DNA from 2 places in the Streptomyces sp. NPDC047043 genome. Region 1 is predicted to be linked to the other one. Evidence: riboswitches for the same ligand, from Rfam matches in the RefSeq annotation. Region 1 holds a riboswitch; the other holds the start of a gene.
The links. Region 1 has a riboswitch for S-adenosylmethionine ahead of thrC (threonine synthase). Riboswitches for the same ligand answer to the same signal wherever they lie in the genome.

Region 1 (14,216 bases):
CGGTGGTCGGCATCTCCGCCTCCGGCCGCACGCCGTACGCGATCGCAGCCGTGGAACACGCCTGTGCGCAGGGCGCGTTGACCATCGGCCTGGCCTGCAACGCCGACAGCGCGCTCGCGGCGGCCGCCGATCACGGCATCGAGATCGTCGTCGGCCCGGAGCTGCTGACCGGCTCGACCCGCCTCAAGGCGGGCACCGCCCAGAAGCTCGTCCTCAACATGCTCTCGACGATCACGATGATCCGGCTCGGCAAGACGTACGGGAACCTGATGGTCGACGTACGCGCCTCGAACGAGAAGCTGCGGGCCCGTTCCCGCCGTATCGTCGCCCTCGCCACGGGAGCGTCGGACGACGAGATCGAGCGGGCCCTCGCGGCCACCGACGGAGAGGTCAAGAACGCGATCCTCACCCTCCTGGCCGGCGTCGACGGCCCCACGGCGGCCCGCCTCCTGGAGGACTCGGGCGGCCATCTGCGCGCGGCACTGGCGGAGGCCCGGTGACCTACTTCCGGTAACCACTCACCGCGGCGATCCACTTGATGAAGTCGCCCGGGTCCTGTCAGCAATCTTGCCGGAATTCTCCTGGACGCCGGACGAGCGCGGTCTCGGCGGTCAACAGGGCAGCCGCCTCTGCCGGTTGACCTCCCGCACCCGCGCCCGCGCCCGCAACACCTCCTCCGGTGGCGCCGGCCCGACCGAACCCGGCGGGCAGTCCCACTCCCGGCCTCCGCCGACCGGCCGCAACTGCACTCTGCCGCCGACGTGGCCCATGACCTCGCCGATCCGGCCGTCCCGTACGTCGGTCACGTGCTCCCCGACGGCCGGCTGTTCGCCGCGCAGGACGGAGGCGAGGCGTTCGGCGGTGCGGGTGTTGCAGCGGCCGAGGTCGACGAGGGCGAAGGGTTCGTCGCTCGCGCCGGTGACGGGGTCGACGGCGAGAGAGGGCAGGACGACGCCGACACCCACGAGGGCCTCCCGCAGGGTTTCGACGACTTCTTCGGTCGACCGCACGTTGCTCGTACCTCCACGCTGAGTTTGCGATTCGCAACACAGCGTGTCGGCCAGATGCCTAACCTGGCCATACGGGGCGGCCGAACAACCCCTGCTGTTAGACCGGGAGTTGCACATGCCAGGACCGAAGGACCTCGATCCGTCGTCATCGCCTCGCGCGCTGCTGGGGGCGGAGTTGCGCCATGCGCGCGAGAAGAAGGGGCTCAGCCAGGAGGCCCTGGGCGCCCAGGTGTTCGTGAGCGGCACGTTCATCGGGCAGCTGGAGGCGGGTACGCGGCGCTTGCAGGCAGACATGGCTCCACTGCTCGACAAGCTCCTCGGCACGGACGGCTTCTTCGAGCGGAACTGCGGCGCAGCCAACAAGTCCAAGTACCCCGAGCACTTCGCGGAGGCGGCGGAGGCAGAAGAGAACGCCACGGAGATCAGGGAGTACGCGCCACTCCTCATCCCTGGCCTGCTCCAGACGCCCGAGTACGCAAGGGCCGTGTGCCGGGCGTACCAGCCGACAGCGCCGGACGAGGAGATCGAGAAGCTCGTGGCGGCCCGTGTGGAGCGGGCTCGCATCCTCGACGGTCCAACATGCCCGTTGTTGTGGGCGGTACTTGACGAGGCGGCATTGCGTCGAGTGACAGGCGGGCGCGGGGTGATGACGAAGACGCTGAGCCACATCGCCGGTCTGATCCGCCTGTACCGGGTCATCGTGCAAGTCCTGCCGTTCGAGGCAGGAGCACACGCAGCAATGGAGGGCGCCATCAAACTGATGGACTTCGAGGCCGCCCCTCCACTGGTCTACTTCGAGGGTGTCGGCACCGGGCGCCTGGAGGACGACCCCGCTACCGTCAAGCAGCGGCGATACACCTTCGATCGCCTCGCGGCCTGCGCGCTCTCTCCGGAGAACTCCCTGGTCTTGATCGAGGCCATAGCGCAGGATTACGCCCATGAGGAGCATTCCTGAGTACGACCTGGACGCGGCCGTTTGGCACAAGTCCAGCTACAGCGGCGGCAGCGGCGGCAACTGCCTCGAAGTGTCCGACGGCCACCCCACCCTCGTCCCCGTCCGCGACTCCAAGAACCCCCACGGCCCGAAGCTCACGTTCCGGGCGGAGGCCTGGTCGGCATTTGTGGAGGGCGTGAAGGCGACGGCAAGTCGATGACGGGGGCTTGACCTACAGAGCACCGAAAAGCTCGAGGATTACGCAGACTGATACTCATGAACCACGCCCAGCTCACCGCTCTGGGCCGCGCCCTCCGCCTTCTGGGCGAGCACGGCGAGGCCCTCACCGCCGACACCCCGGACGCCAGGCTCCACGAGGTCAAGGCAGATCTCCGCCGCGCCCTGGACCTGCTGGACGAGAGCGTCACCTCCGCCGCGCCCGCCACCCGCTGCCCCGAGCACCCGAACGGCCCGGTCGACGAGAACGCCCACGACCTCTGTCTGCTGTGCGAGACCCGCCGCCGCGCGGCCCGCCGCGCCGAGTACAACGGCGGTCCCGTCCCCTCGCACGCCACCGAGACCGTCCCCTCCCGCTACGGCGTCAGCGCCGACCGCCCCCAGCCCCAGCAGCGCTGGCTGCCGGAGGCGTGGAACGGCCAGGCGTGGCAGCTGTGCGGCACTCCGCGCCGGGACCGACGCGAGGCCGAGCTCTACCTTGCCGCGCAGAGGCGTGGACCGAGGCCGGCGATGGCGTACCGGCTCGTCCATGAGTTCACCGACTACGAGGTGCTGCGCGTCTGGGGTACGCCGGTGAAGGTCGACATCGAGCCCCTCGGCAATCTCTAGCGGCTACTTCAGCAACGGCAGCTCACCGAACTCGTACCCCTCCCACAGCCGCCGCGACGCCTCCTCCGGATACGGCCTGACCTCCGGCTTCGCATCCAGCACCTGGACCAGCCGCTCCTCGTTCCCGTACGCCGGCCAGCCCGGCTCCCCGGTCCGCGCGAACGCCGTCCACGACGCCCGGAAGCGCGCCGACAGCTCCTCCGCCTCCGCCGGAACCCCGCTCCCGGCGAACAGCAGCAGCCCCAGATCCGCCTCGAACGTGCCGAAGAGCAGGGGGACGTCCAGGGCGTGGCACGCCCCGAGGACCCCGCCGCTCCCGGGCGCCGGCCAGGTCAGTTCATAGACGTGCGCCCGGCCGCCGGCCGCGATCTGCGCCTCGGCCAGCCGGAGCGTCGGCATCCCGAACAGCCAGTCCGTCTGCACCCGTTCGAACAGCTCACCGGGCGTCGCCTCCGGGAAGGCGGCACGATACGACAGCTCCCCCTCCGCGCCTCCCGGCGCGAATGTCCGGAGCGCCCAGGCCGCCTGTTCCTCCCCGATCTTCCCGAGCTGCCCGCCCATGACGAGGAACAGCCGGAACTCGTCGCGGTTGTGCCCGACCAGCAACTCCACGTCCCTCGCCGCGCCCGCCGCCACCGCCAGCCAGGGCGGGGCCGGCAGCACCTCGCCGTCCACCACGGGCGAGAAGGGAGTGGCCGTGGGCGCCACCTGCCCCCACCGGTCCGCGTACGCCCGCATTTTCGCACCCACCGCCTCGCCCGCCGCCGTGAGCCGGCGCGGATCGACCGTGGCCAGGTCGGCCGCGGTCGGCGACAGACCCGCCTGCGATGCGATCGCCCGGGCGATGTCCCGGGCCAGTTCGTCGGAGAAGTACGTTCCCGGCACACTCTGCGCGATCGCCCGCCGGAACAGCCCCCGCGCGCTCGGCATCGCCAGCAGCGAGGCCACCGACCCCGCGCCCGCCGACTCCCCGAAAACCGTGACCTGCCCGGGGTCGCCGCCGAACGCGATGATGTTGTCCCGCACCCATTCCAGCGCGGCGACCTGGTCGAGCAGCCCCCGGTTGGCGGGCGCCCCGTCGATACGCGCGAATCCTTCGATGCCGACTCGGTAGTTGAGGGTGACGACGACCAAGTCGCCGTCCCGAGCCATGCGTTGGGCGTCATAGCCCGGGCTGCCGGAGTGGCCCAGCTTGTAGGCGCCGCCGTAGATCCACACCATCACCGGGCGGAGCGACGCCGAATCGGCCTCCGGGGTCCAGACGTTGACGGTCAGCCAGTCGTCGCCCTCGGGCACGTCGAGCACGCCCGTCCTGCCCATGAAGGCGGACTCCTGCGGAGGCGGCGGTCCGAAGGTGTACGCCTCCCGAGTCCCCTCCCAGGCCCGTACGGGCCGCGGCGCCCCGAACCGGGCCTCCCCGACCGGCGGTTCGGCGAACGGGATACCGCGGAAGACCGTCAGCCCGTCCTCCCGCCGCCCGCGCACGGCACCGGCGGCGGTGCGCACGACGAGCTTTTCGGCAGCCGAATCCCGCGCCTCGGTTGTCGTCATCCTCAGCCCAGCCTCTCGATCAGGTCCCGAGTCCGTTCCTCGTCCAGCTCGTACACGGTCTCGTGGGCGCGCGGGTCACGGGCGTGGAAGGTATGGAACATCGGCCCGCCCGACCCGTCACCGAGCTCCACCAGCGAGGCGGACGCCCCGCGCACCGCCCGCTCGGTCCCGGGCGCGGTGGTCAGGTCGATGCGGTTGACGATCCCCGGCGTGACCCACACCGGCACCGACTCCAACAGCCCGAAGAGCTGGAGGTGGTAGTGCCCGGAGAGTACGACCCGCACATCACTCCCCCGGACCGCCTCCGCCAACTCGCCCGGCTCGCGCAGCCCGAAGACGGGCTGGGTCGCCGAGATGCCGAGGGCGATCGGCGGATGATGAAAGGCGAGGACGGTGCCCCGCTCAGCAGGCTCACTCAACACACCCCGCAACCACTCCAGTTGGGCCGCACCCAAGCGCCCGTACACCTCCCCCGGCACGAGCGAGTCCAGCGTCACGAAGCGCCACCCGCCCACCGTGCTCACCGCACACCGCTCGGCGCCGGTGGTGTGCGCACGGTCGCTGCCGTCGACGGCGAGATGCCCGCTGCCGAGCACCTTGGCGAAGGCCTCGCGCTCGTCGTGGTTGCCGGTGGTGCAGAAGACGGGCGCGTCCATACGCCTCGCGAACTCGCCGATCAGGTCGCGCACGGTCGTGTACGCCTCCACCGCCCCGTCGTTGGCGAGGTCCCCGGTGACGACGATCGCGTCCACACCGCGCTGGTGCCGCAGTTCGTGGAGCATGAGCCGGAGCGAGTCGGTCGCGTTGACGCCGTGCTTGTCGGGGGTGTCGGTGCGCTCGATATGAGTGTCGGACAGATGCAGTATCCGCATGTCACGAAACGCTAGCGGCCCGCCACATCGTCGTCACCACCTGCCCCGTGGGGAGGACGATCTCGTCACGGACGGCGAAGCCCACGCTCTCGTACCGCTTGAGGTTGGCGGGATTGGTCGACTCCAGGTACGCGGGTGCGCCGACCTCGTCGATACGAGCGAGACTCTCGGCCAGCAGCGCCATGCCGAGCCCCTTGCCGCGGTGGTCGGTGTGGGTGCCCAGGATGGTGAGGTAGAAGAAGGGCTCGGCGGGATGGACCGCCTCGAACTGCTCCCCGACAGCCATGATCGCCCGAGCCGTGTCGGGATCCGTGACCCGCGCCAAGTTCCGCTCCAGCCCGGCCACTTCCTCCGGAAGGAGCTCGACCCCACCCGGCGGGATCCAAAGAGCGGCGGCCTCGGCGTCGGGCGTCACGAACGTCCACGGATACCGCAGGGCGGAGGTCACGTAGACCCGCCACATGACGGCTGCCTGGGCGGCCCGCCGCCGCTCGTCGGGGAACGCGGACCCCCACACCGGATCGTGGAAGAAGGCGCTGGTGAAAGTGGAGACGATGGAGTCGATGTCAGCGGGAGAGGCGAGACGGGCGGAGACGTGAGGCATGGCCTCACAGTACGCATTCATCCAACCCGCCCGGCACCCTCCAGCCCGTCCGGGGATACCCCCTCTGGGGGAGTTTGAGGACGAGGCCGAAGGCCGATGGGGGGCCGGGGGCGCAGCCCCCAGGGACAGCAACCCCCACCGCCCCGCACAATTTTCAGCTCAGCGAGCGCAGCGCTGCCGCGTCATACGGCGCCAGCTCATCCACCCGCCCCGCAAGAACCTTCGCCGCCCACTCCGGATCCTGCAGCAGCGCCCGACCGATCGCGACCATGTCGAACTCATCCGCCTCCAGCCGGTCGAGAAGGTTGTCGATGCCCTTGACCGGCGCCCCTTCGCCCTGGAAGCCCTTGAGGAAGTCACCGTCGAGGCCGACCGAGCCGACGGTGATGACCGGCTTGCCGGTGAGCTTCTTGGTCCACCCGGCCAGGTTCAGGTCCGAACCGTCGAACTCCGGCAGCCAGTAACGGCGGGTGGAGGCGTGGAAGACGTCGACACCGGCGGCGGCCAGCGGCGTGAGGATCGCCTCCAGCTCCTCCGGGGTCTCGGCGAGCCGCGCGGTGTACTCCTGCTGCTTCCACTGCGAGTAACGGAAGATGATCGGGAACTCGGGAGACACCGCCTCACGGACCGCCGCGACGATCTCCGCCGCGAACGTGACGCGGCCGACGGCGTCACCACCGTAGGCATCCGTACGGCGATTCGTGCCCGCCCACAGGAACTGGTCGAGGAGGTAGCCGTGGGCGCCGTGCAGCTCCACGCCGTCGAAGCCGATGCGCTCGGCGGCGGCAGCGGCCTCCGCAAACGCGCCGATGACGTCGTCCACGTCCTGCTGGGTCATCGCCTTGCCGGTCGGCTCGGCGCCCGCGTTCACCAGGCCGGAGGGGCCGACGGCGGGGGCGTCGGCGTACGGCGCCTGTCCCTGCTCGCGGACCATGCCGATGTGCCACAGCTGCGGGACGATCGTGCCGCCCGCCGCGTGCACGTCCTCGGCGACCTTGGCCCAGCCCGCGAGCTGCTCCTCACCGTGGAAGCGCGGTACGCGGTCGCTGTTGCCGGCCGAGTCATGGCCGACGTACGTGCCCTCGGTGACGATCAGCCCGACACCGGCGGCAGCACGGCGCGCGTAGTAGGAGCGCACGTCCTCGCCGGGGACGCCGCCCGGGGAGAACATCCGGGTCATCGGCGCCATCACGATGCGGTTCGGGACGGTGAGACCGCCGAGCGTGATCGGGCGGGACAGGATCTGGGCCGCTCGGGAGGCGGGCGTGGTGACGGTCACCTGGGGGACTCCTCATGAAGGCAGTGTTAACCGGGGGGTATGTGCACACGCATTGTTGCACCTTCTTAAGCAACCGCCTATGCGCTGCCTCACATGCCGGGCCGGACACGCCCGAGGGCGGCACCCCCCGTCTGTGACAGACAGGAAGTGCCGCCCTCGGTAAGGACGTTGATCAACCGAACCGGTCGATCAGAAGTCCATGTCACCGCCCGGCATACCGCCACCGGCGGGCGCGGCGGCCTTCTCCGGCTTGTCGGCGATGACGGCCTCGGTGGTGAGGAAGAGCGCGGCGATGGAGGCGGCGTTCTGCAGGGCAGAGCGCGTGACCTTCGCCGGGTCGATGATGCCTTCCTTGACCAGGTCGACGTACTCGCCGGTCGCGGCGTTCAGGCCGTGGCCCGGGGTCAGGTTGCGCACCTTCTCCACCACGACACCGCCCTCGAGGCCGGCGTTGACGGCGATCTGCTTCAGCGGGGCCTCGAGCGCGAGCTTCACGGCCTGGGCGCCGGTCGCCTCGTCACCCTCGAGGTCCAGCTTCTCGAAGACGGTGGACGCCTGGATGAGCGCGACGCCACCACCGGCGACGATGCCCTCCTCGACGGCGGCCTTCGCGTTGCGGACGGCGTCCTCGATGCGGTGCTTGCGCTCCTTGAGCTCCACCTCGGTGGCGGCACCGGCCTTGATGACCGCGACACCGCCGGCGAGCTTCGCCAGGCGCTCCTGCAGCTTCTCGCGGTCGTAGTCCGAGTCGCTGTTCTCGATCTCGGCGCGGATCTGGTTCACCCGGCCGGCGACCTGGTCCGAGGAGCCGGCACCGTCGACGATGGTGGTCTCGTCCTTGGTGATGACGACCTTGCGGGCCTTGCCCAGGAGGTCCAGGGAGGTGTTCTCGAGCTTGAGACCGACCTCCTCGGAGATGACCTCGCCGCCGGTGAGGATGGCGATGTCGTTGAGCATGGCCTTGCGGCGGTCGCCGAAGCCCGGGGCCTTGACGGCGACGGACTTGAAGGTGCCGCGGATCTTGTTGACGACCAGGGTCGACAGGGCCTCGCCCTCGACGTCCTCGGCGATGATCAGCAGCGGCTTGCCCGACTGCATGACCTTCTCCAGCAGCGGGAGCAGGTCCTTGACCGAGGAGATCTTGGAGTTGGCGATCAGGATGTACGGGTCGTCGAGGACGGCCTCCATACGCTCCATGTCGGTGGCGAAGTACGCCGAGATGTAGCCCTTGTCGAAGCGCATACCCTCGGTGAGCTCCAGCTCCAGACCGAAGGTCTGGGACTCCTCGACGGTGATGACGCCTTCCTTGCCGACCTTGTCCATGGCCTCGGCGATGAGCTCGCCGATCTGGGTGTCGGCGGCGGAGATGGAGGCCGTGGAAGCGATCTGCTCCTTGGTCTCGACATCCTTCGCCTGCTCGAGCAGGGCACCGGAGACGGCCTCGACGGCCTTCTCGATACCGCGCTTGAGGGCCATCGGGTTGGCGCCGGCGGCTACGTTGCGCAGGCCTTCCTTCACGAGGGCCTGGGCGAGAACGGTCGCGGTGGTCGTACCGTCACCGGCGACGTCGTCCGTCTTCTTGGCGACTTCCTTGACCAGCTCGGCGCCGATCTTCTCGTACGGGTCCTCGAGCTCGATCTCCTTGGCGATGGACACACCATCGTTGGTGATCGTGGGGGCGCCCCACTTCTTCTCGAGGACGACGTTGCGGCCCTTGGGGCCGAGCGTCACCTTCACGGCGTCCGCGAGCTGGTTCATGCCGCGCTCGAGGCCGCGCCGCGCCTCCTCGTCGAACGCGATGATCTTGGCCATGTGAAGTGGTCCCTCCAGGACTGGGGGTGATTCCTTCGGACCGCGCCCGCGCCCGCGACGGACGGCTCGCACACCTCGTGGTTCCTTGCCCCACCCGGCCTGCGGGCCTCACCGACCCGGTCCTTCTTTGTCACTCTCACCTTCAGAGTGCTAACGCCAATGATTAGCACTCGCCCCTCCCGAGTGCAAGGTGCGCCCGCGGAGCGGGCTCGTTGAGGGGTGGTGGTCGGGCGACGGGTGGGCGCAAGCGCCCCTCACGGGCCGGGCCCACCCCCGGGCTCGGCTCCCAACCCGCCCCCGGACATGCCGAGGGGCCCGCACCTGCTGGTGCGGGCCCCTCGAAGAAGAACGTCGCTGCAGTTAACCCGGCGCGTGCTTCAGCTGGTCGCCAGACGGACCATGTCCGCCTGCGGCCCCTTCTGGCCCTGCGAGATCTCGAAATCGACCCGCTGACCCTCTTCCAGGGTGCGGTAGCCGTCCATCTGAATCGCGCTGTAGTGGACGAAAACATCCGCACCACCGTCGACCGCGATGAAGCCGTACCCCTTCTCCGCGTTGAACCACTTGACGGTGCCCTGAGCCATGCCTAACTCCCCTATTACTGGCCCTTGCACAGATCCACACTTCGCGGATCCGGGTCAGACCTCACCCCCCACGGTTGGGGGCGTGCGCCGGAACGCGTCGACCGCGGCTGAATGTATCTGCCCAACTGCCGTCTGCAACAGGTCAATCGGACGAGAATTCCGGGCAAGACCGGTCGGGAATTTACGGAGAATTCGCCTGAATTCAGGGCAAGTCGGGCCCCATAAAAGGAGCATAAGACGCAAAAGACCTGCACACTTTGGCTGCTTCTCATCGCATCCGAAGTCAGTACTCATATGCATCCGGCATGCAGAAAGCAGCAGGTTCCCCAACTGTACCGTGCTCAACCATGCAGAATTGCCCCCTCCGCTTCTCTCACGGAGGGGGCAATTCAGTGAACTCTTGGTAACCGGCGTTACCGACGGTAATAATCGGGGCGGCCGGTACGCTCCGTCAGCCTCCGGCGACGGCCGGGATGATCGAGACGCCCGCACCGTCCGGAGTCGCCGTCTCCAGCCCCTGCTCGAACCGCACGTCGTCGTCGTTCACGTACACATTGACGAAGCGGCGAAGCTTCCCCTGGTCGTCGAGAACCCGGGCAGCGATCCCGGTGTGGTTCTTCTCCAGGTCGGCAATGACCTCGGCGAGGGTGCCACCCTCGGCGGTCACCTCGGCCTGGCCACCGGTGTAGGTACGCAGGATGGTGGGGATGCGGACGTTGACGCTCACGATGGAACCTCCGGGTCAGGTATCGGGCTTTCGGGGGCGCGGGGCTGTGTTGAATGTGCGGCTACCGCCACGTGGGCGCGACCAGCCCCCACCGGCCCGCAGACGAAAACGACTAGGCGAGCCCAGCCTCACGGAACGAGTCCAGGTTGGGGCGGATGGTCGCCGTAAGCCCAGTGCCGGCCACCGCGTCCAGCGTCTTGAGCCCATCGCCGGTGTTCAGCACGACCGTGGTCAGCGTCGGATCCAGCAGACCGTTCTCGATCAGCTTCTTCGTCACGCCGACGGTCACACCCCCGGCGGTCTCCGCGAAGATGCCCTCGGTCCGCGCAAGCAGCTTGATCGCGTCGACGACCTGCTCGTCGTTGACGTCCTCCACCGCACCACCCGTACGCCGCGCGATGTCGAGGACATACGGACCGTCCGCCGGGTTGCCGATCGCCAGCGACTTGGCGATCGTGTTCGGCTTCTGCGGCCGTACGACGTCGTGGCCCGCCTTGTACGCGACCGACACCGGCGAGCAGCCCTCCGCCTGGGCGCCGAAGATCTTGTACGGCTTGTCCTCGACGAGCCCGAGCTTGATCAGCTCCTGCAGCCCCTTGTCGATCTTCGTGAGCTGCGAGCCGGAGGCGATCGGCACGACCAGCTGGTCCGGCAGCTGCCAGCCGAGCTGCTCGCAGATCTCGTACGCCAGGGTCTTGGAGCCCTCGGCGTAGTACGGCCGCAGGTTGACGTTGACGAAGCCCCAGCCCTCGCCGGCCGGGTCGCCGATCAGCTCGGAGCAGAAGCGGTTCACGTCGTCGTAGTTGCCCTCGATGCCGACGAGCTCGCCGCCGTAGATCGCGGCCATGACGACCTTGCCCTGCTCGAGGTCGTGCGGGATGAACACGCAGGAGCGGAAGCCGGCGCGGGCCGCCGCGGCGCCCACCGCACCGGCCAGGTTGCCGGTGGAGGAGCAGGAGAGGGTGGTGAAGCCGAAGGCCCGCGCGGCCTCCAGCGCCTGGGCGACGACGCGGTCCTTGAAGGAGTGCGTCGGGTTACCGGAGTCGTCCTTCACATACAAACCACCGGTGACACCGAGCTCGCGCGCCAGGTTCTCGGCCTTGACGAGCTTGGTCCAGCCGGGGTTGATGTTCGGCTTGTCGGCCACGTCCGCCGGGACGGGCAGCAGCGGCGCGTAACGCCAGATGTTCGCGGGTCCCGCCTCGATCTGCTTGCGGAGCTCCTCGGTGTCGTAGGCCGAGAAGTCGTACGCGATCTCGAGCGGGCCGAAACACTCCTCGCAGGCGAAGACCGGTCCGAGGGGTACCCGGTGACCGCACTCGCGGCAGGAGAGCGCCGCGGCGGGACCGAGGTCGACGGTGGAATCCGTGTTGCTTGCAACAGTCTGCACAGCCATGTGAGGCGAGGCCCTTTCTCCTCATCTTCCTCACGACGCATCTCGCCGTGAGACGGATTTGGCACCTTCCCTAGCCGGGAGCCTCGCGGAATGATCAACATTGATCTACGAGAGCCGACTGGAGGGTTGCCGGGGCTTCATCGGGCCGTTTCCCTCTGCCCCTCTGGATGAGCGGTATGCGGTTGTAAACGCGGGCCGACCCCCGACATGCGATGGTCACCAGCGTTGTTCAAGACTGTAACCGAAGGCCAGGACAGTTGAGATAGCCGTCCGAACCGCGAGATGGATCACATGATGATCCGGTATCGCCGAGAGAACGCAGAGGAGCCGCCTACGTGCTGGAAGAAGTCGAGCGCTGGCTGAGCACCCGCTCCTGGTCGCTGACCGATCGCCCGCTGCACAAGATCCTGGCCGCAAAGCAGCGCACGGGCCAGTCGGTCAGTGTCGTGCTGCCCGCGCTCAACGAGGAGGAGACGGTCGGCGACATCGTCGCGATCATCCGTCACGACCTCATGCAGCAGGTCCCGCTGGTCGACGAGATCGTCGTCGTCGACTCCGGATCCACCGACCGTACGTCCGAGGTCGCCGCGGCGGCCGGGGCGAGGGTCGTCCACCGTGACGAGATCCTGCCCCGCATCCCGACCGTCCCCGGCAAGGGCGAGGTCCTGTGGCGCTCCCTGCTCGTCACGAGCGGGGACATCGTCTGCTTCATCGACGCCGACCTGAAGGAGTTCTCCTCCGACTTCGTCTCCGGCATCGTCGGCCCGCTGCTCACGAACCCCGGGATCGATCTGGTCAAGGGCATGTACGACCGCCCGCTGGCCGGCACCGCGGGCCAGGGCGGCCGGGTCACCGAGCTCATGGCGCGCCCGCTGCTGAACATGCACTGGCCGCAGCTGGCCGGCTTCGTGCAGCCGCTCGGCGGCGAGTACGCGGCCCGGCGCAGCCTGCTGGAGCAGCTGCCGTTCCCGGTGGGATACGGCGTCGAGCTGGGCATGCTCGTCGACGCGCTGCACCTGGTGGGCCTCGACGCCCTCGCCCAGGTCGACGTCGGCGTGCGCAAGCACCGCCACCAGGACGGGCAGGCGCTCGGCCGGATGGCGGCGGCGATCTACCGCACGGCCCAGCTGCGGCTGGCCCGCGGGCACCTCATCCGCCCCTCCCTCACCCAGTTCGAACGGGGCGAGGACGGCTTCGAGCCGCGCACCTACTCGGTGGACACGGAGGAGCGGCCGCCGATGGCGGAGATCGCGGAGTACGCCTCGCGGAAGGTCGCCTGAGGGCGCACGTTACGTGCCGTATACGGTGCATCCGCTGAGGGCGACCAAACGTTTGAGCGTTTCCGGGCCGGGCTAGGTTGAGGCGTATGGCTTCCACGCACGGCGCTGCTCATCAGGTGCTGGTCGCGTCCAACCGCGGCCCGGTCTCGTACGAAGTGCAGGAGGACGGCTCGCTGGCCGCCAAGCGCGGCGGCGGCGGGCTGGTCTCCGGTCTGTCCGCGATCGGGCCCGACGCGGGCGCCCTGTGGGTGTGCTCGGCGCTGTCCGACGGCGACCGCGAGGCCGTGCGGCGCGGGGTCGGCGAGGACGGCGTGCGGATGCTGGACATCCCGGCCGACGTGCACGCGGACGCGTACAACGGCATCGCGAACTCGGTCCTCTGGTTCGTCCACCACATGCTGTACCAGACGCCTCTGGAGCCGGTCTTCGACGCGGAGTTCCGGCGCCAGTGGGCGTCGTACGAGACCTACAACCGGGCCTTCGCCGAGGCGCTCGCCGAGGAGGCGGCCGAGGGCGCGGCGGTGCTGGTGCAGGACTACCACCTGTGTCTGGTGCCGGGCATGCTGCGGGAGCTGCGGCCGGACCTGCGGATCGGCCACTTCTCGCACACGCCGTGGGCGCCGGTGGAGTACTTCCGGATGCTGCCGGACGATGTCCGGACGCGGCTGATGGAGGGCATGCTCGGGGCCGACCGGGTGGCCTTTCTGACCTGGCCGTGGGCGACCGCGTTCCAGGAGTGCGCGGGAGATGTCGACACTCGTCGCTGGCTCTCGGCGTGGCCGTCGGGCGCCCCCAGGTCGATCGAGCACCTCAAGGACGAGCGGATCGACCGCCGCACGTACATCGGCGTCCACGGCCTCGGCGCCGACGCCGAGTTCCTGCAGGCCCGCTCCCGCGAGGCGGACGTCCAGGAGCGCATGCGTGCCCTGCGCGCGGAGATCGGCGAGGGCCGCAAGGCCGTCGTCCGGGTCGACCGGACGGAGCTGTCGAAGAACATCGTGCGCGGCCTGCTGGCCTACCGGCAGCTCCTCGACGACCACCCCGAGTGGCGCGAGCGCGTCGTGCACGTCGCCTTCGCCTACCCCTCCCGCCAGGACCTCGCCGTCTACCGGGACTACACGGCCGAGGTGCAGCGGCTGGCGGAGGAGATCAACTCCCAGTACGGGACCCCGGGTTGGACCCCGGTGGTGCTGCACGTCAAGGACGACTTCGCGCGCTCCCTGGCCGCGTACCGGCTCGCCGACGTGGCCCTCGTCAACCCCATCCGGGACGGCATGAACCTGGTCGCGAAGGAGGTGCCGGTCGTCTCCGACCACGGGTG
Region 2 (14,216 bases), on a different contig from region 1:
GAGTCCCACTACGCGGACGAGCTGCCGGTCCGGCGCAAGCAGCCCGGCAACGTCGTGATCAAGTGGCTCACCACCACTGACCACAAGACGATCGGGACGCTCTACCTCGTCACGTCCTTCGCGTTCTTCCTGATCGGCGGCGTCATGGCGCTGCTGATGCGCGCCGAACTCGCCCGGCCTGGTCTGCAGATCATGTCGAACGAGCAGTTCAACCAGGCGTTCACGATGCACGGCACGATCATGCTGCTGATGTTCGCGACGCCGCTGTTCGCCGGCTTCACGAACTGGATCATGCCGCTGCAGATCGGCGCGCCCGACGTGGCGTTCCCGCGGCTGAACATGTTCGCCTACTGGCTCTACCTGTTCGGCTCGACGATCGCGGTGGGCGGCTTCCTCACCCCGCAGGGTGCGGCCGACTTCGGCTGGTTCGCCTACTCCCCGCTGTCGGACGCGGTCCGCTCGCCGGGCATCGGCGCCGACCTGTGGATCATGGGTCTGGCCTTCTCCGGCTTCGGCACCATCCTCGGTGCGGTCAACTTCATCACCACCATCATCTGCATGCGCGCGCCGGGCATGACCATGTTCCGCATGCCGATCTTCGTGTGGAACGTGCTGCTGACCGCGGTGCTGGTCCTGCTCGCCTTCCCGGTTCTCGCGGCCGCGCTGTTCGCCCTGGAGGCGGACCGCAAGTTCGGAGCGCATGTCTTCGACTCGGCAAACGGCGGCGCACTGCTCTGGCAACACCTCTTCTGGTTCTTCGGCCATCCAGAGGTGTACATCATCGCGCTGCCGTTCTTCGGCATCATCTCCGAGGTCATCCCGGTCTTCTCCCGCAAGCCGATGTTCGGCTACATGGGCCTGATCGGCGCGACCATCGCGATCGCCGGCCTGTCCGTGACGGTGTGGGCCCACCACATGTACGTCACCGGCGGTGTGCTCCTGCCGTTCTTCTCCTTCATGACGTTCCTCATCGCCGTACCGACCGGCGTGAAGTTCTTCAACTGGATCGGAACGATGTGGAAGGGGTCCTTGAGTTTCGAGACCCCGATGCTCTGGGCGACCGGCTTCCTGGTCACCTTCACCTTCGGTGGTCTGACCGGTGTCATCCTGGCCTCGCCGCCGATGGACTTCCACGTCTCCGACTCGTACTTCGTGGTGGCGCACTTCCACTACGTCGTCTTCGGCACCGTCGTCTTCGCGATGTTCTCCGGCTTCCACTTCTGGTGGCCGAAGATGACCGGCAAGATGCTCGACGAGCGCCTCGGCAAGATCACCTTCTGGACGCTGTTCATCGGCTTCCACGGCACCTTCCTGGTCCAGCACTGGCTGGGCGCCGAGGGCATGCCGCGTCGTTACGCCGACTACCTGGCGGCCGACGGCTTCACCGCGCTGAACACGATCTCGACGATCAGCTCGTTCCTGCTCGGCATGTCGATCCTGCCGTTCCTCTACAACGTGTGGAAGACGGCCAAGTACGGCAAGAAGGTCGAGGTCGACGACCCGTGGGGCTACGGCCGCTCGCTCGAGTGGGCGACCTCCTGCCCGCCGCCGCGGCACAACTTCCTCACCCTGCCGCGGATCCGCAGCGAATCCCCGGCGTTCGACCTGCACCACCCTGAGATCGCGGCCCTCGACCAGCTCGAGAACGCGCCTCACGGTGAGAAGGCTCTGGCTGGTGGCAAGGAGGCCGGCAAGTGAAGGTTCAGGGCAAGATGTTCATGTGGCTGAGCGTCTTCGTCCTCGCCATGGCGGTTGTCTATGGCGTGTGGTCGAAGGAGCCGGCCGGTACCACGGCGCTCTTCCTGGCCTTCGGCCTGTGCATCATGATCGGCTTCTACCTGGGCTTCACCGCCCGGCGGGTCGACGCGGGTGCGCAGGACAACAAGGAGGCCGACGTCGCGGACGACGCCGGCGAGGTCGGGTTCTTCAGCCCGCACAGCTGGCAGCCCCTGGCCCTCGCGGTCGGTGGCGCGTTCGCCTTCCTGTCGATCGCGATCGGCTGGTGGCTGCTGTACTTCTCGGCGCCGATCATCCTGGTCGGCCTGTACGGCTGGGTCTTCGAGTACTACCGCGGTGAGAACCGCACCCAGTAGCACGACCCGAGCACAACGGGAGCCCGGACACTCCGTCAGGAGGGTCCGGGCTCCTGCGTTTGCCGCAATGATGTTCCCTCGTACGAGTCACCCGGCGCGCCGTGCTTGACGAACGTCCATAGCGTCGGGGACATGAACCACACTCCGCGCACCCGTACCGTCGTCAGCTGCACGATGCTGGTGGTCGCCCTCGGTGCGGGCGGCACCGCTTGCAGCGGCGGCGGCAACCCGCTGACCGACAAGCCGTACGACGCGACGGACCAGATCTCCTTCAACGGGCCGAAGGGGGCCGGCAAGAAGGCCGACCCCGACAAGCCCCTCGAGGTCACCGCCGAGGACGACGACGGCCGCATCACGGACGTCACGGCCATAGATGCCACAGGACGCTTTGTGACGGGCGAACTCTCCGCCGACGGCACCCGCTGGCACAGCACCTCCCCGCTGGCCGCCGACGCGCACTACACCGTGCGGGTGAGCACGGAGGACGAGGACGGGGCGCCGGGCCGCAAGGTCCTCGCCTTCGACACCAGCAAGCCCACCACCAAGAAGCGCCTGACCGTCGAATTCGGGCCCAAGTCCGGCCAGTACGGCGTCGGCCAGCCCATCACCGCCAAGCTGAACAAGCCCGTCAAGGACAAGGCACAGCGCGCCGTCGTCGAACGGGCGCTACGGGTGGACTCCGTGCCCGCCGTGCAGGGCACCTGGTACTGGGTGGACGACAAGGAACTCCACTACCGCCCCAAGGACTACTGGCCCGCGCACGCCACCGTCCAGGTGCGCAGCGACCTGGACGGCGTCAAGGTCGGCGACCGGCTGTGGGGCACGAAGACCAAGCCCCTGAAGCTGACCATCGGCGACCGCGTCATCGCCGTCACCGACGCGGCGTCCCACTCCATGACCTTCTACAAGAACGACGAGGAGATCAAGCAGATCCCCGTCACCACCGGCAAGCCCGGCTTCGACACCCGCAACGGAGTCAAGGTGGTACTGGGCAAGGAGTACTTCGTACGTATGCGCAGTGCCACCGTCGGCATCTCCGAGGGCTCCGCGGACTCCTACGACCTGCCCGTCTACTACGCCACCCGCGTCACCTGGAGCGGCGAGTACGTCCACGCCGCCCCCTGGTCCGTCGGCTCCCAGGGATACGCCAACGTCAGCCACGGCTGCACCGGCATGAGCACCGGCAACGCCGAGTGGTTCTTCGACCATGTCGAGGAGGGCGACGTCGTGAGGGTCGTCAACTCCCAGGGCGACACCATGGAGACGTTCGGCAACGGCTTCGGCGACTGGAACCTGGACTGGAAGAAATGGCGCCAGGGCAGCGCCCTGGTGAGCGGGACACCGGACGGGCCCCGCCCGGAGGATGCGGCGAGGCTGCGCCCACAGTCCGTGTGAGGCGTCTAGGCGCTCTGCTGAAGGCTCTTCTTCCGCAGCAGGGAGGCCAGGGCCGACGCGAACTCCACCGGCTCCACCGGCAGCGTCACAGCGGCGTCCGCACGGCTCCATGTGGCCAGCCACGCGTCCTGGGGCCGCCCGATGAGCAGCAGCACCGGCGGGCAGTTGAACACCTCGTCCTTGATCTGCCGGCACACGCCCATGCCGCCCATCGGCACGGCCTCGCCGTCCAGGACGCAGACATCGATCCCGCCCCGGTCCAGCTCCTTGACGACGGCGGCCGGCGTCGCGCACTCCACGAACTCGACGACGGGAACGTCGGGAGCGGGCCTTCGCCCGGTCGCCAGCCGCACCTGCTCGCGGGTGTTGGAGTCGTCGCTGTAGACCAGCACCGTGGCGGTCGGCTGCATTGTTCCTCCGAGACGTCGGCGTCGTACGGAAAGGCCCGTTGCGGCGGATGTTACTCCGTTCAACACCACGTCAACACCGGTATCGACGGGAGCAACACTCCGAACGGCACCCCCCGGAGTGAGGGCGGGATAAGCGACCGACATAATGTCGGTCGTGGCGACAGCAACGACAGTAGAAACCGGGCACGCGCACCCGTCGGTCAACCGGCCGAACCTCACCAGCGTCGGAACCATCATCTGGCTGAGTTCCGAGCTGATGTTCTTCGCGGCCCTCTTCGCGATGTACTTCACCCTGCGATCGGTGACCGGTCCGGATCACTGGAAGGAGATGGCGAGCCATCTCAACCTTCCGTTCTCCGCGACCAACACCACGATCCTGGTGCTCTCCTCCCTCACCTGCCAGCTCGGCGTGTTCGCCGCCGAGCGCGGGGACGTGAAGAAGCTCCGGGGCTGGTTCATCATCACGTTCGTGATGGGTGCGATCTTCATCGGTGGTCAGATCTTCGAGTACACGGAGCTGGTGAAGAAGGACGGGCTCTCGCTCTCCTCCGACCCGTACGGCTCGGTGTTCTACCTGACCACCGGCTTCCACGGCCTGCACGTGACGGGCGGCCTCATCGCCTTCCTGTTCGTCCTCGGCCGCACGTACGCGGCGAGGAGGTTCACCCACGAGCAGGCGACCGCGGCCATCGTCGTGTCCTACTACTGGCACTTCGTCGATGTCGTGTGGATCGGCCTCTTCGCCACGATCTACCTGATCAAGTAGCCGGGCCCGTTCCCGCGTGCGCCCGCGCGGCGCACATACCCAAAGCATCGACGCAGAAGATCCTGACACCGGGGTAATCCGTGAAAAAGCTCTCCGCACGACGACGCCATCCCATGGCGGCGCTCGTCGTCCTACTCCTCGCGCTGGCATGCACCGGGGGGCTGTACGCCGCGTTCGCACCCGCGAGCAAGGCGCAGGCCGATGAAACCGCCCAGTCTCTCGCCATCGACGAGGGCAAGAAGCTCTACGCCGTGGGCTGCGCCAGCTGCCACGGCACCGGCGGTCAGGGCACCTCCGACGGTCCGAGTCTCGTGGGCGTGGGCGCCGCGGCCGTCGACTTCCAGGTCGGCACCGGCCGTATGCCGGCCCAGCAGCCGGGCGCGCAGGTCCCGAAGAAGAAGGTCATCTACACGCAGGCCGAGATCGACCAGCTCGCGGCGTACATCTCCTCCTTCGGCGCCGGTCCCTCCATCCCGACCAAGGCGGAGTACGGCCCGGACGGTGCCGACATCGCCAAGGGCGGCGAGCTGTTCCGCACCAACTGCGCGCAGTGCCACAACTTCACCGGCAAGGGCGGTGCGCTGACGCACGGCAAGTTCGCTCCGAGCCTCGAGGGCGTCGACCCGAAGCACATCTACGAGGCCATGCAGACCGGCCCGCAGAACATGCCGTCGTTCCCCGACACCACGCTGTCGGAGCAGAACAAGAAGGACATCATCGCGTACCTGAACGCGGTCAACGGAGACGACACCGAAAGCCCCGGCGGTCTTGAGCTGGGCGGTCTCGGCCCGGTCTCCGAAGGCCTGTTCGCCTGGATCTTCGGACTCGGCGCGCTGATCGCGGTCGCCGTCTGGGTCGCCGCTCGGACCGCAAAGGCCAAGAAGTCATGAGTAGCCAAGACATTCCAGAAGAGAACCTGCCCGCTGAGCAGGACGCGCACGGCACCGTTGGCATCGCGGACGAGAAGGACCCGTTCGCGGACCCCGGTCTGCCGCCCCATGAGCACCGGGTGCAGGACATCGACGAGCGGGCCGCCAGGCGGTCCGAGCGCACGGTGGCCATGCTGTTCACGGTGTCGATGCTGGCCACGGTCGGCTTCATCGCCTCGTACGTGGCCATCCCGCACGACAGGGCGATCTACGTCTTCCCGATCGGGCACATCAACGCGCTGAACTTCGCGCTCGGCCTGACCCTCGGTCTGGCCCTGTTCGCGATCGGCGCGGGCGCGGTCCACTGGGCCCGCACCCTGATGTCCGACGTGGAGATCGCCGACGAGCGCCACCCCATCGAGGCGTCGCCCGAGGTCAAGACCAAGGTCATGGCCGACTTCAAGCAGGGCGCCAAGGAGTCCGCGCTCGGCCGCCGCAAGCTCATCCGCAACACGATGTTCGGTGCGCTGGCCCTGTTCCCGCTCTCCGGCGTCATGCTGCTGCGCGACCTCGGTCCGCTGCCCGGGACCAAGCTGCGCCACACGCTGTGGTCCAAGGGCAAGCTGCTCGTCAACATGAACACGAACCTGCCGCTGCGTCCCTCGGACGTCGCGGTCGGCTCGCTCACCTTCGCCAAGCCCGAGGGCCTGGAGGAGCACGACGAGGAGTTCCAGACCGAGATCGCCAAGGCGGCCCTGATGATCGTCCGGATCCAGCCGGACAACATCAAGGACAAGCAGGAACTCGAGTGGTCCTACGAGGGCATCGTGGCCTACTCGAAGATCTGCACCCACGTCGGTTGCCCGATCTCGCTGTACGAGCAGCAGACGCACCACGTGCTGTGCCCCTGCCACCAGTCCACCTTCGACCTCTCCGACGGTGCCCGAGTGATCTTCGGCCCCGCCGGTCACGCCCTGCCGCAGCTGCGCATCGGCGTGAACGACGAGGGCTACCTCGAGGCGCTCGGCGACTTCGAAGAGCCCGTCGGTCCTGCATTCTGGGAGCGCGGATGAGCACCAACGAGACCAACGGGAACAACGCCGCACGCCGCGGCAAGGCGCCCGCCGGCGAGCGGGTCGCCGACTGGGCCGACGGCCGCCTGGGGATCTACTCCCTGGCCAAGTCCAACATGCGCAAGATCTTCCCCGACCACTGGTCGTTCATGTTGGGCGAGGTCTGCCTCTACAGCTTCATCATCATCATCCTCACGGGTGTGTATCTGACGCTGTTCTTCCACCCGTCGATGAACGAGGTGGAGTACCACGGCAGCTACGTCCCGCTGCAGGGCCAGCTGATGTCCGAGGCGTTCAACTCGACCATGCACATCTCCTTCGATGTGCGCGGTGGTCTGCTGATCCGGCAGATCCACCACTGGGCGGCGCTGATCTTCCTCGCCGGCATGTTCGTGCACATGATGCGCGTGTTCTTCACCGGTGCGTTCCGCAAGCCGCGTGAGGTCAACTGGCTGTTCGGCTTCCTGCTGTTCGTCCTGGGCATGTTCACCGGCTTCACCGGTTACTCGCTCCCGGACGACCTGCTCTCCGGCACCGGTGTCCGCTTCATGGAGGGCGCGGTCCTGTCCGTGCCGATCGTCGGCACGTACCTGTCGTTCTTCCTCTTCGGCGGGGAGTTCCCGGGCGGCGACTTCGTGGCCCGCTTCTACTCGATCCACATCCTGCTGCTGCCGGGCATCATGCTCGGCCTGGTGGTCGGCCACCTGATCCTGGTCTTCTACCACAAGCACACGCAGTTCGCGGGTCCCGGAAAGACGAACAACAACGTCGTCGGCATGCCGCTGCTGCCGGTGTACATGGCGAAGGCCGGCGGCTTCTTCTTCCTGGTCTTCGGTGTCATCGCGGCCATCGCGGCGATCGCCTCGATCAACCCGATCTGGGCCATGGGCCCCTACCGTCCGGACCAGGTGTCGACCGGCGCCCAGCCCGACTGGTACATGGGCTTCTCCGAGGGTCTGATCCGTGTCATGCCGGGCTGGGAGATCAACCTGTGGGGCCACACGCTCGTCCTGGGTGTGTTCATCCCGCTGGTGATCTTCCCGCTGGTCCTGGTCTCGATCGCGGTCTACCCGTTCATCGAGTCCTGGGTCACCGGCGACCGGCGTGAGCACCACATCCTGGACCGCCCGCGCAACGCCCCGACGCGTACCGCCTTCGGTGCGGCGTGGATCTCCTGGTACTTCGTGCTGCTCGTCGGTGGTGGCAACGACCTCTGGGCGACCCACTTCCACCTGTCGATCAACGCGATCACCTGGTTCGTCCGCTGCGCGTTCTTCATCGTGCCGGTGCTCACGTTCATCGCCACCAAGCGGATCTGCCTCGGCCTGCAGCGCCGGGACAAGGACAAGGTGCTGCACGGCCGCGAGTCGGGCATCATCAAGCGCCTGCCGCACGGTGAGTTCATCGAGGTGCACGAGCCGCTCAGCCAGGACGCACTGCACACCCTCACGGCGCACGAGCAGTACAAGCCGCTCGAGATCGGCCCGACGGTCGACGAGAACGGCGTCGAGCGCAAGGTGAAGGGCGCCGAGAAGCTGCGCGCCAAGCTCAGCGAGGCGTACTTCGGCGAGGAGTCCCAGATCCCGAAGCCGACCGTCGAGGAGTACAAGGAGATCACGAGCGGCCACGGCCACCACTGATCGCTGCGCTCGCCACAGCGCGGCAGAAGGGCCCCGTCCGGTGTTCGGACGGGGCCCTTCTCCATGCCCCTGAGCTGGATAGGGTGGGGTCGGACTCCTCAAGGAGTTCCCACTCTTCTACGACACCCAGGAGCGGCCTTATGAGCGCTGTGACCCCCGCTGGAGGCGACACCGCGGCGGGCCGTTCCTGGCCCGAGGTACTGAACGCCCTGCTGTACGGCCGTGACCAGAGCGCCGACGCGACGGCCTGGGCGATGGACCAGATCATGCGCGGCGAGGCGACGGATGCCCAGATCGCGGGCTTCGTCGTCGCCCTGCGCGCCAAGGGCGAGACCGTCGAGGAGATCACCGGTGTCGTCCGGGCGATGTACGAGCATGCCAACGTCATCGAGGTGTCGGGCCGCACGGTCGACATCGTCGGCACGGGCGGCGACGGCGCGAAGACGGTGAACATCTCCACCATGTCGGCGATCGTGGTGGCCGGCACGGGCGCGAAGGTCGTCAAGCACGGCAACCGGGCGGCGTCGTCCGCGTCGGGCGCCTCGGACGTCCTGGAGAAGCTGGGCGTCAACCTCGACCTGACGCCGAAGCGGGTGGCCGAGGTCGCGGAGGAGGCGGGCATCACCTTCTGCTTCGCGGTGAAGTTCCACCCGGCGTTGCGTCATGTCGCCGCCGCGCGCGGCCAGTTGGGCATCCGGACCGTCTTCAACGCGCTCGGTCCGCTGACCAACCCGGCGAAGGTGAAAGCCCAGGCGGTCGGTGTCGCCGACCCGCGCATCGCGCCGATGATCGCGGGCGTCCTGGCCGAGCGGGGCAACTCCTCCCTGGTGTTCCGCGGCGACGACGGCCTCGACGAGCTGACGACGACGGCCACCTCGCACGTCTGGATCGTCCGGGACGGCAAGGTCACCGAGGAGTCGTTCGACCCGCGGGACGTCGGCATCGAGCTGGTGCCGGTGGAGGCCCTGCGGGGCGGTGACCCGTCGTACAACGCCGAGGTCGCCCGGCGGCTGCTGGACGGCGAGACGGGCCCCGTGCGCGACGCCGTCCTGCTGAACTCGGCGGCCGCCCTGGCCGCCCTGGACCCGACGGAAGCCTCCCTCGCCGAGCAGCTCCGGGCGGGCATGGCCAAGGCCGCCGAGTCGATCGACTCGGGGTCGGCCAAGCGGGCGCTGGAGCGCTGGGTCGCCGCCAGCAACGCATGACAGAGGAGCGCGGTCCCGTAATTCGGACACGAGTTGCGGGACCGCGATCACTTCACGTACGTTCCTTCCCAGGTCATGAGTGACAGTCATGAGGCCCCGGCCGACTGTCCGGCAACCCTCCGTCCGTGGCGGGGTGCCCCGGGTGAAGACCAGGCCGTAGGCAGCGAGGTCTACGGCAAGCGCGGGCCCCTCTCGAAACCAGGGGTCCTGGTCGTTCGAGGGAGTCTTCTGTGAGCAAGCGAATGCGATAGGGCGCCGAGCCCCGCCTCCGCATACCCCTTTCACTTTCTCCCGTGCCGTCGACGCACCGTCCGGTACGGCGCTGCGTCCTTTTGGGGCTTCCAGCCCCGGGCGCTTACCTCTCACAGGAGTTCGCCATGTCTGTCTCCACCGCTGCCGCCGCCACCTCTGTCTGTGCCCCGCTGCCCGTTCTGGGCCGGGATGTCACCGTCCCGCTCGTCACGGGCGGCGAAGTCACCTACGCCGCGCTCGACTACGCGGCCAGCGCCCCCGCCCTGCAGCGCGTCTGGGACGACGTGGCGGCCTACGCCCCGTACTACGGCAGCGTCCACCGCGGCGCCGGCTACCTCTCCCAGCTGTCGACCGACCTGTTCGAGAACGCCCGCAGGACGGTCGCCGAGTTCCTGGACTGCCGCGCCGACGACCAGCTGATCTTCACCCGCTCGACCACGGACTCCCTGAACCTCCTCGCCGCCGCGCTCCCCGCCGACTGCCAGGTCTTCGTCTTCGAGACCGAGCACCACGCCTCGCTGCTGCCCTGGAAGGACGCCCGGGTCACCTACCTCAACGCCCCGCGCACCCCGCAGCAGGCCGTACAGACCCTGGAGCGCGCCCTCGCCGACCGCACTGTGTCCATTGAAGGGGGCCACGGCCCGGCCCTGGTCTGCGTCACCGGCGCCTCGAACGTCACCGGCGAGCTGTGGCCGGTCCGTGAGCTGGCCGCCGCGGCCCATGCGCACGGCGCCCGCATCGTCCTGGACGCCGCCCAGCTGGCCCCGCACCACCCGGTCTCCGTCCAGGACCTCGACGTCGACTGGGTCGCCTTCTCCGGCCACAAGCTGTACGCGCCCTTCGGCTCCGGCGTCCTGGCCGGCCGCGCCGACTGGCTGCGGGCGGCCGACCCCTACCTCGCGGGCGGCGGCGCCAGCCGCAAGGTCACCCGGCGCGAGGACGGCGGCGTGGACGTGGAGTGGCACGACAGCGCCGCCCGGCACGAGGCGGGCTCCCCGAACGTGATCGGCGCCTACTCCATCGCGTCGGCCTGCAAGGCCCTCACCGAGGCCGGCTTCGACACGCTGGTCGCCCGCGAGCAGCACCTGATCGAGAAGGTGCGGGCGGGCCTGGCCGAGGTCCCGGAGGTCCGGATCCTCTCCCTCTTCGGCGACGACGCCCCGCGGGTCGGCGTGATCTCCTTCGTCGTCGAGGGCTGGAACAGCTCGCACTTCGCCGCCGCCCTCTCCGCCGAGTACGGCATCGGCGTCCGCGACGGCCTCTTCTGCGCCCACCCGCTGGTCCGCACCCTCCTGGGCAGCGACCCGCAGACCCAGGGCGAGTGCGGCGCCCCCGAGGCCGCCCCGGGCGAGAAGTCCCTCAACGCGATCCGCGTCAGCTTCGGCGCCGGCACCCCCGACGAGCACGTCGAGCGCTTCGTCACCGCGGTGCGGGAACTGGTGACCAACGGCGCCAAGTGGCAGTACCGCACGGAGGACGGCCGCTGCGTCCCGGCGGTGTGAGGCGGTAGGTGATCGACGCCCGGAGGCGGTGTTCAGGCGGTCAGTTGTCCAGACCGATCGCGAACGCCGCCTCCAGGTCGTGCTGGGAGTAGGTGCGGAACGCGACGTGCGTGTCCGTGGCCTCCACGCCGGGGATCTTGCTGATGCTGCCCGGAATGACCTCCGCCAGGTCCTCGTGCTGCTTCACGCGCACCATGGCGATCAGGTCGTAGGTACCGGTGACGGAAAAGACCTCGCTCACGGACTCCAGCGCAGCGATCCGTTCCGCGATCTCGGGGATCCGGTCCACGCTGGTCTTGATGAGGACGATCGCGGTGATCACGGCTGGTTCTCTCCCTCGGGGGCCGGAGCTGGGGCGGAGTTCACTCTAGTCGTACGGCGGAAACGGGCCCATGCGTAGACGAAGCCCAGCCCGAAGCCCACCAGGTGCGCCAGATACGCCACCCCCGGCCCCTGTGCCGCCCGCTGCGCCGCCAGCCACTGCAGGGCCGCCCAGAAGGGCAGGACCACCCAGGCCGGGAAGCGCAGCGGGAGGAAGAAGAGGAACGGGAGGAGACTGGTCACCCTGGCGCCGGGGAACAGGTACAGAAACGCACCGAGGACCCCGGAGATCGCCCCGGACGCGCCCACCAGGGACTGCTCGGACTCGGCGTTGGCCGCCGCGTACCCCAGCAGCGCGAGATAGCCGCAGCCGACGTAGAAGAGGGTGAACTGCACGCGGCCCATCCGTTCCTCGGTCATCACCCCGAAGACGTAGAGGAAGAGCATGTTGCCGAGCAGGTGTACCCAGCTGCCGTGGACGAACAGGGCCGTGGCCGGGGTCAGGGCGGCTCTGGGGGAGCCCTCGAAGAGCTCGGCCGGGACCACGCCCCAGCGGTGGAAATAGGCACGCTGGGCGGCGAACAGCGCGTCTCCGGAGCCGTAGGCCGGATTGAGGCCCGCTGCCGGGCCGGCCAGGAAGATCAGGCAGCACAGGGCGATCAGGCCGTACGTGACCGGTGTGGACGGCCTGCGGGCCGTCCGGAAAGCTCTGCCGACCGTCCCGCTCCAGTTGCTGATCATGAACACAGAGCATGACGCAACGGGACGCACTCGCACAGACCGCCTCGCCGCCGTGGGCGGACGGGCGGCGAGTCCCCGCCAGGCCGTAGGGTTACGAGCCACACGCCCAGGGAAGCTGGCGCGTCACGGACACTAGAAGGAAAGAGCACGGTCACGATGACGGTTCCCCTCCCGACCGCCACGACGCGGTGGCGCTGCACCCTCTGCGGCAACCTCACGCGCTTCGACGTGACCCGCTCGTCGAAGGTCGTCGAGTACATCCACCTCGATCTGGCCGGCGAGCCGAAGGTCGAGGAGCGCGAGGTGGTCAGTGAGACCATCGAGTCGGTGCGCTGCCGCTGGTGCAACGCCGTGGACCAGGTGGAACTCGTGGACAGGCCGGGCGCCGACTCCTGAGCGGAGCGGCCCCACAGGTATTGGGGTGTGACGGATGGTGGAGACCACAGGCGGGGGGCCGGGCGACGGCGCCGCCGAGGTGCTCGACCGTCCGCTGCCCGACGGAGTGCGCCGCAGAGTCGTACAGATCGTCTCGGACGGGTTCGGCGGGCTGACCGTCGCCGAACTGCCCGCCCAACTGCGGCAGTACGCCCGGTTCGCCCCGAACCGTCGGGCCAAGTTCGCCGGCAACGCCATGGCGGCCGCGCTGGAGACCGATCCGCTGTTCCGGCAGCGCATCGGGGAGAAGCTCAGAGAGGCCCAGCCGGAGCTCGCCGGCGCTCTCGACTCCGGCTCGCCGCCCCCGGCCGCGGATCCGCTCGACGTGGCGGCCGCGGCCTATGTTCTGCGCCCCACGGGCTGGGTGAAGCTCGTGACCGCGGCCGGCGAGGAGGCCCAGCGGGCCGATGCCGAGCGTGCCGACGAGGAGAGCCGGGTCGAGCTGGAGCGGCTGCGCGAGGAGCTCGCCGCCGCCCGTGAGCAGACCCGGGCCGACACCGAGCAGCTGCGCACCGAGCTGGACGCCGCCAAGAAGGAGGCCGACTCGCTGCACCGCAAGCTGCGTGCGGCCCTCAGCGACGTCAAGCGGGGCGAGGCGGCCCTGCGCAAGACACAGGCCGAGATCGAGGCCGTACGCACCGACGGGCAGGCCCAGGTGTCCGCCGCCGAGAGCGAGACCCGGCGGCTCAAGGCGCGGCTCGGGGAGGCGGAGGCCGCCCTGGAGGCCACGCGCAAAGCAGCGCGGGAGGGGCGCAGCGTCGAGGACATGCGCGTGCGTCTGCTTCTGGACACCGTGCTGGACGCGGCCCAAGGGCTGCGCCGGGAGCTGGCGTTGCCGCCCGTGTCCGTACGGCCCGCCGAGACCGTCGATGCGGTCGAACCGGGACGAATGACCCCGAAGGACATCGCCGCACGGGCCCTGTCCGAGCATGATCCGGCCATCCTGGACCAGCTGCTCGCCCTGCCGCAGGCGCACCTGGTCGTCGACGGCTACAACGTCACCAAGACCGGCTATCCCCAAATGCCCCTGGAGAAGCAGCGGTTGAGGCTCCTCGGGCAGCTCTCCCAGCTCGCCGCCCAGACCGGCGCCGAGGTGACCTGTGTCTTCGACGGGGCCGAGCTGGCCGCGCCGGTGCTGCTCGCGCCGCCGCGCGGGGTGCGGGTGCTGTTCTCCAAACCGGGCGTCACCGCGGACGAGTTGATCCGCCAGCTGGTGCGCGCCGAGCCGCCGGGCCGGCCCGTCATCGTCGCCTCGACCGACCGGGAAGTGGCCGACGGAGTGGCCCGCGCGGGGGCGCGGCCGGTCGCCTCGGCGATGCTTCTGAAGCGGCTGTCGTAGCGCCTGCCGCAGCGCCTGTCTCAAACGTCGAACTTGCAGGTTTAATGCCCGAATTGGCGGGATCGTCACGCAACGTAGCGTCAACCGTGGATCACACCATGTGAGTTGTGTGCAAAGAATGCATTGCGTGACGGGTTTTTTTGGTGGGAGGATTTGATCTGATCACAGGAACATC

Region 2: it holds a riboswitch for S-adenosylmethionine, as region 1 does, so the genes downstream of both, ABZ880_RS04180 (aminotransferase class V-fold PLP-dependent enzyme) here and thrC (threonine synthase) in region 1, are expected to answer to the same signal.

What each region holds. Positions count from the first base shown of each region.
Region 1 covers NZ_JBEYVO010000042.1:81,864-96,079, forward strand. Annotated here, with positions in the region: gene murQ (N-acetylmuramic acid 6-phosphate etherase) at 1-500, shown strand, start outside; gene ABZ880_RS46345 (hypothetical protein) at 612-1,010, opposite strand; gene ABZ880_RS46350 (helix-turn-helix transcriptional regulator) at 1,126-1,965, shown strand; gene ABZ880_RS46355 (DUF397 domain-containing protein) at 1,949-2,164, shown strand; gene ABZ880_RS46360 (hypothetical protein) at 2,221-2,790, shown strand; gene ABZ880_RS46365 (carboxylesterase family protein) at 2,794-4,341, opposite strand; gene ABZ880_RS46370 (metallophosphoesterase) at 4,344-5,213, opposite strand; gene ABZ880_RS46375 (GNAT family N-acetyltransferase) at 5,215-5,817, opposite strand; gene ABZ880_RS46380 (NADH:flavin oxidoreductase) at 5,972-7,096, opposite strand; gene groL (chaperonin GroEL) at 7,286-8,908, opposite strand; gene ABZ880_RS46390 (cold-shock protein) at 9,286-9,492, opposite strand; gene ABZ880_RS46395 (MoaD/ThiS family protein) at 9,944-10,219, opposite strand; gene thrC (threonine synthase) at 10,332-11,615, opposite strand; SAM riboswitch class I at 11,634-11,789, opposite strand; gene ABZ880_RS46405 (glucosyl-3-phosphoglycerate synthase) at 11,951-12,895, shown strand; gene ABZ880_RS46410 (trehalose-6-phosphate synthase) at 12,982-14,216, shown strand, end outside.
Region 2 covers NZ_JBEYVO010000002.1:237,535-251,750, reverse strand. Annotated here, with positions in the region: gene ctaD (cytochrome c oxidase subunit I) at 1-1,698, shown strand, start outside; gene ABZ880_RS04220 (cytochrome c oxidase subunit 4) at 1,695-2,093, shown strand; gene ABZ880_RS04215 (Ig-like domain-containing protein) at 2,226-3,488, shown strand; gene ABZ880_RS04210 (hypothetical protein) at 3,494-3,898, opposite strand; gene ABZ880_RS04205 (heme-copper oxidase subunit III) at 4,044-4,664, shown strand; gene ABZ880_RS04200 (c-type cytochrome) at 4,745-5,554, shown strand; gene ABZ880_RS04195 (Rieske 2Fe-2S domain-containing protein) at 5,551-6,606, shown strand; gene ABZ880_RS04190 (cytochrome bc complex cytochrome b subunit) at 6,603-8,246, shown strand; gene trpD (anthranilate phosphoribosyltransferase) at 8,387-9,451, shown strand; SAM riboswitch class IV at 9,523-9,639, shown strand; gene ABZ880_RS04180 (aminotransferase class V-fold PLP-dependent enzyme) at 9,829-11,205, shown strand; gene ABZ880_RS04175 (Lrp/AsnC ligand binding domain-containing protein) at 11,246-11,527, opposite strand; gene ABZ880_RS04170 (rhomboid family intramembrane serine protease) at 11,524-12,267, opposite strand; gene ABZ880_RS04165 (hypothetical protein) at 12,424-12,663, shown strand; gene ABZ880_RS04160 (NYN domain-containing protein) at 12,698-14,041, shown strand.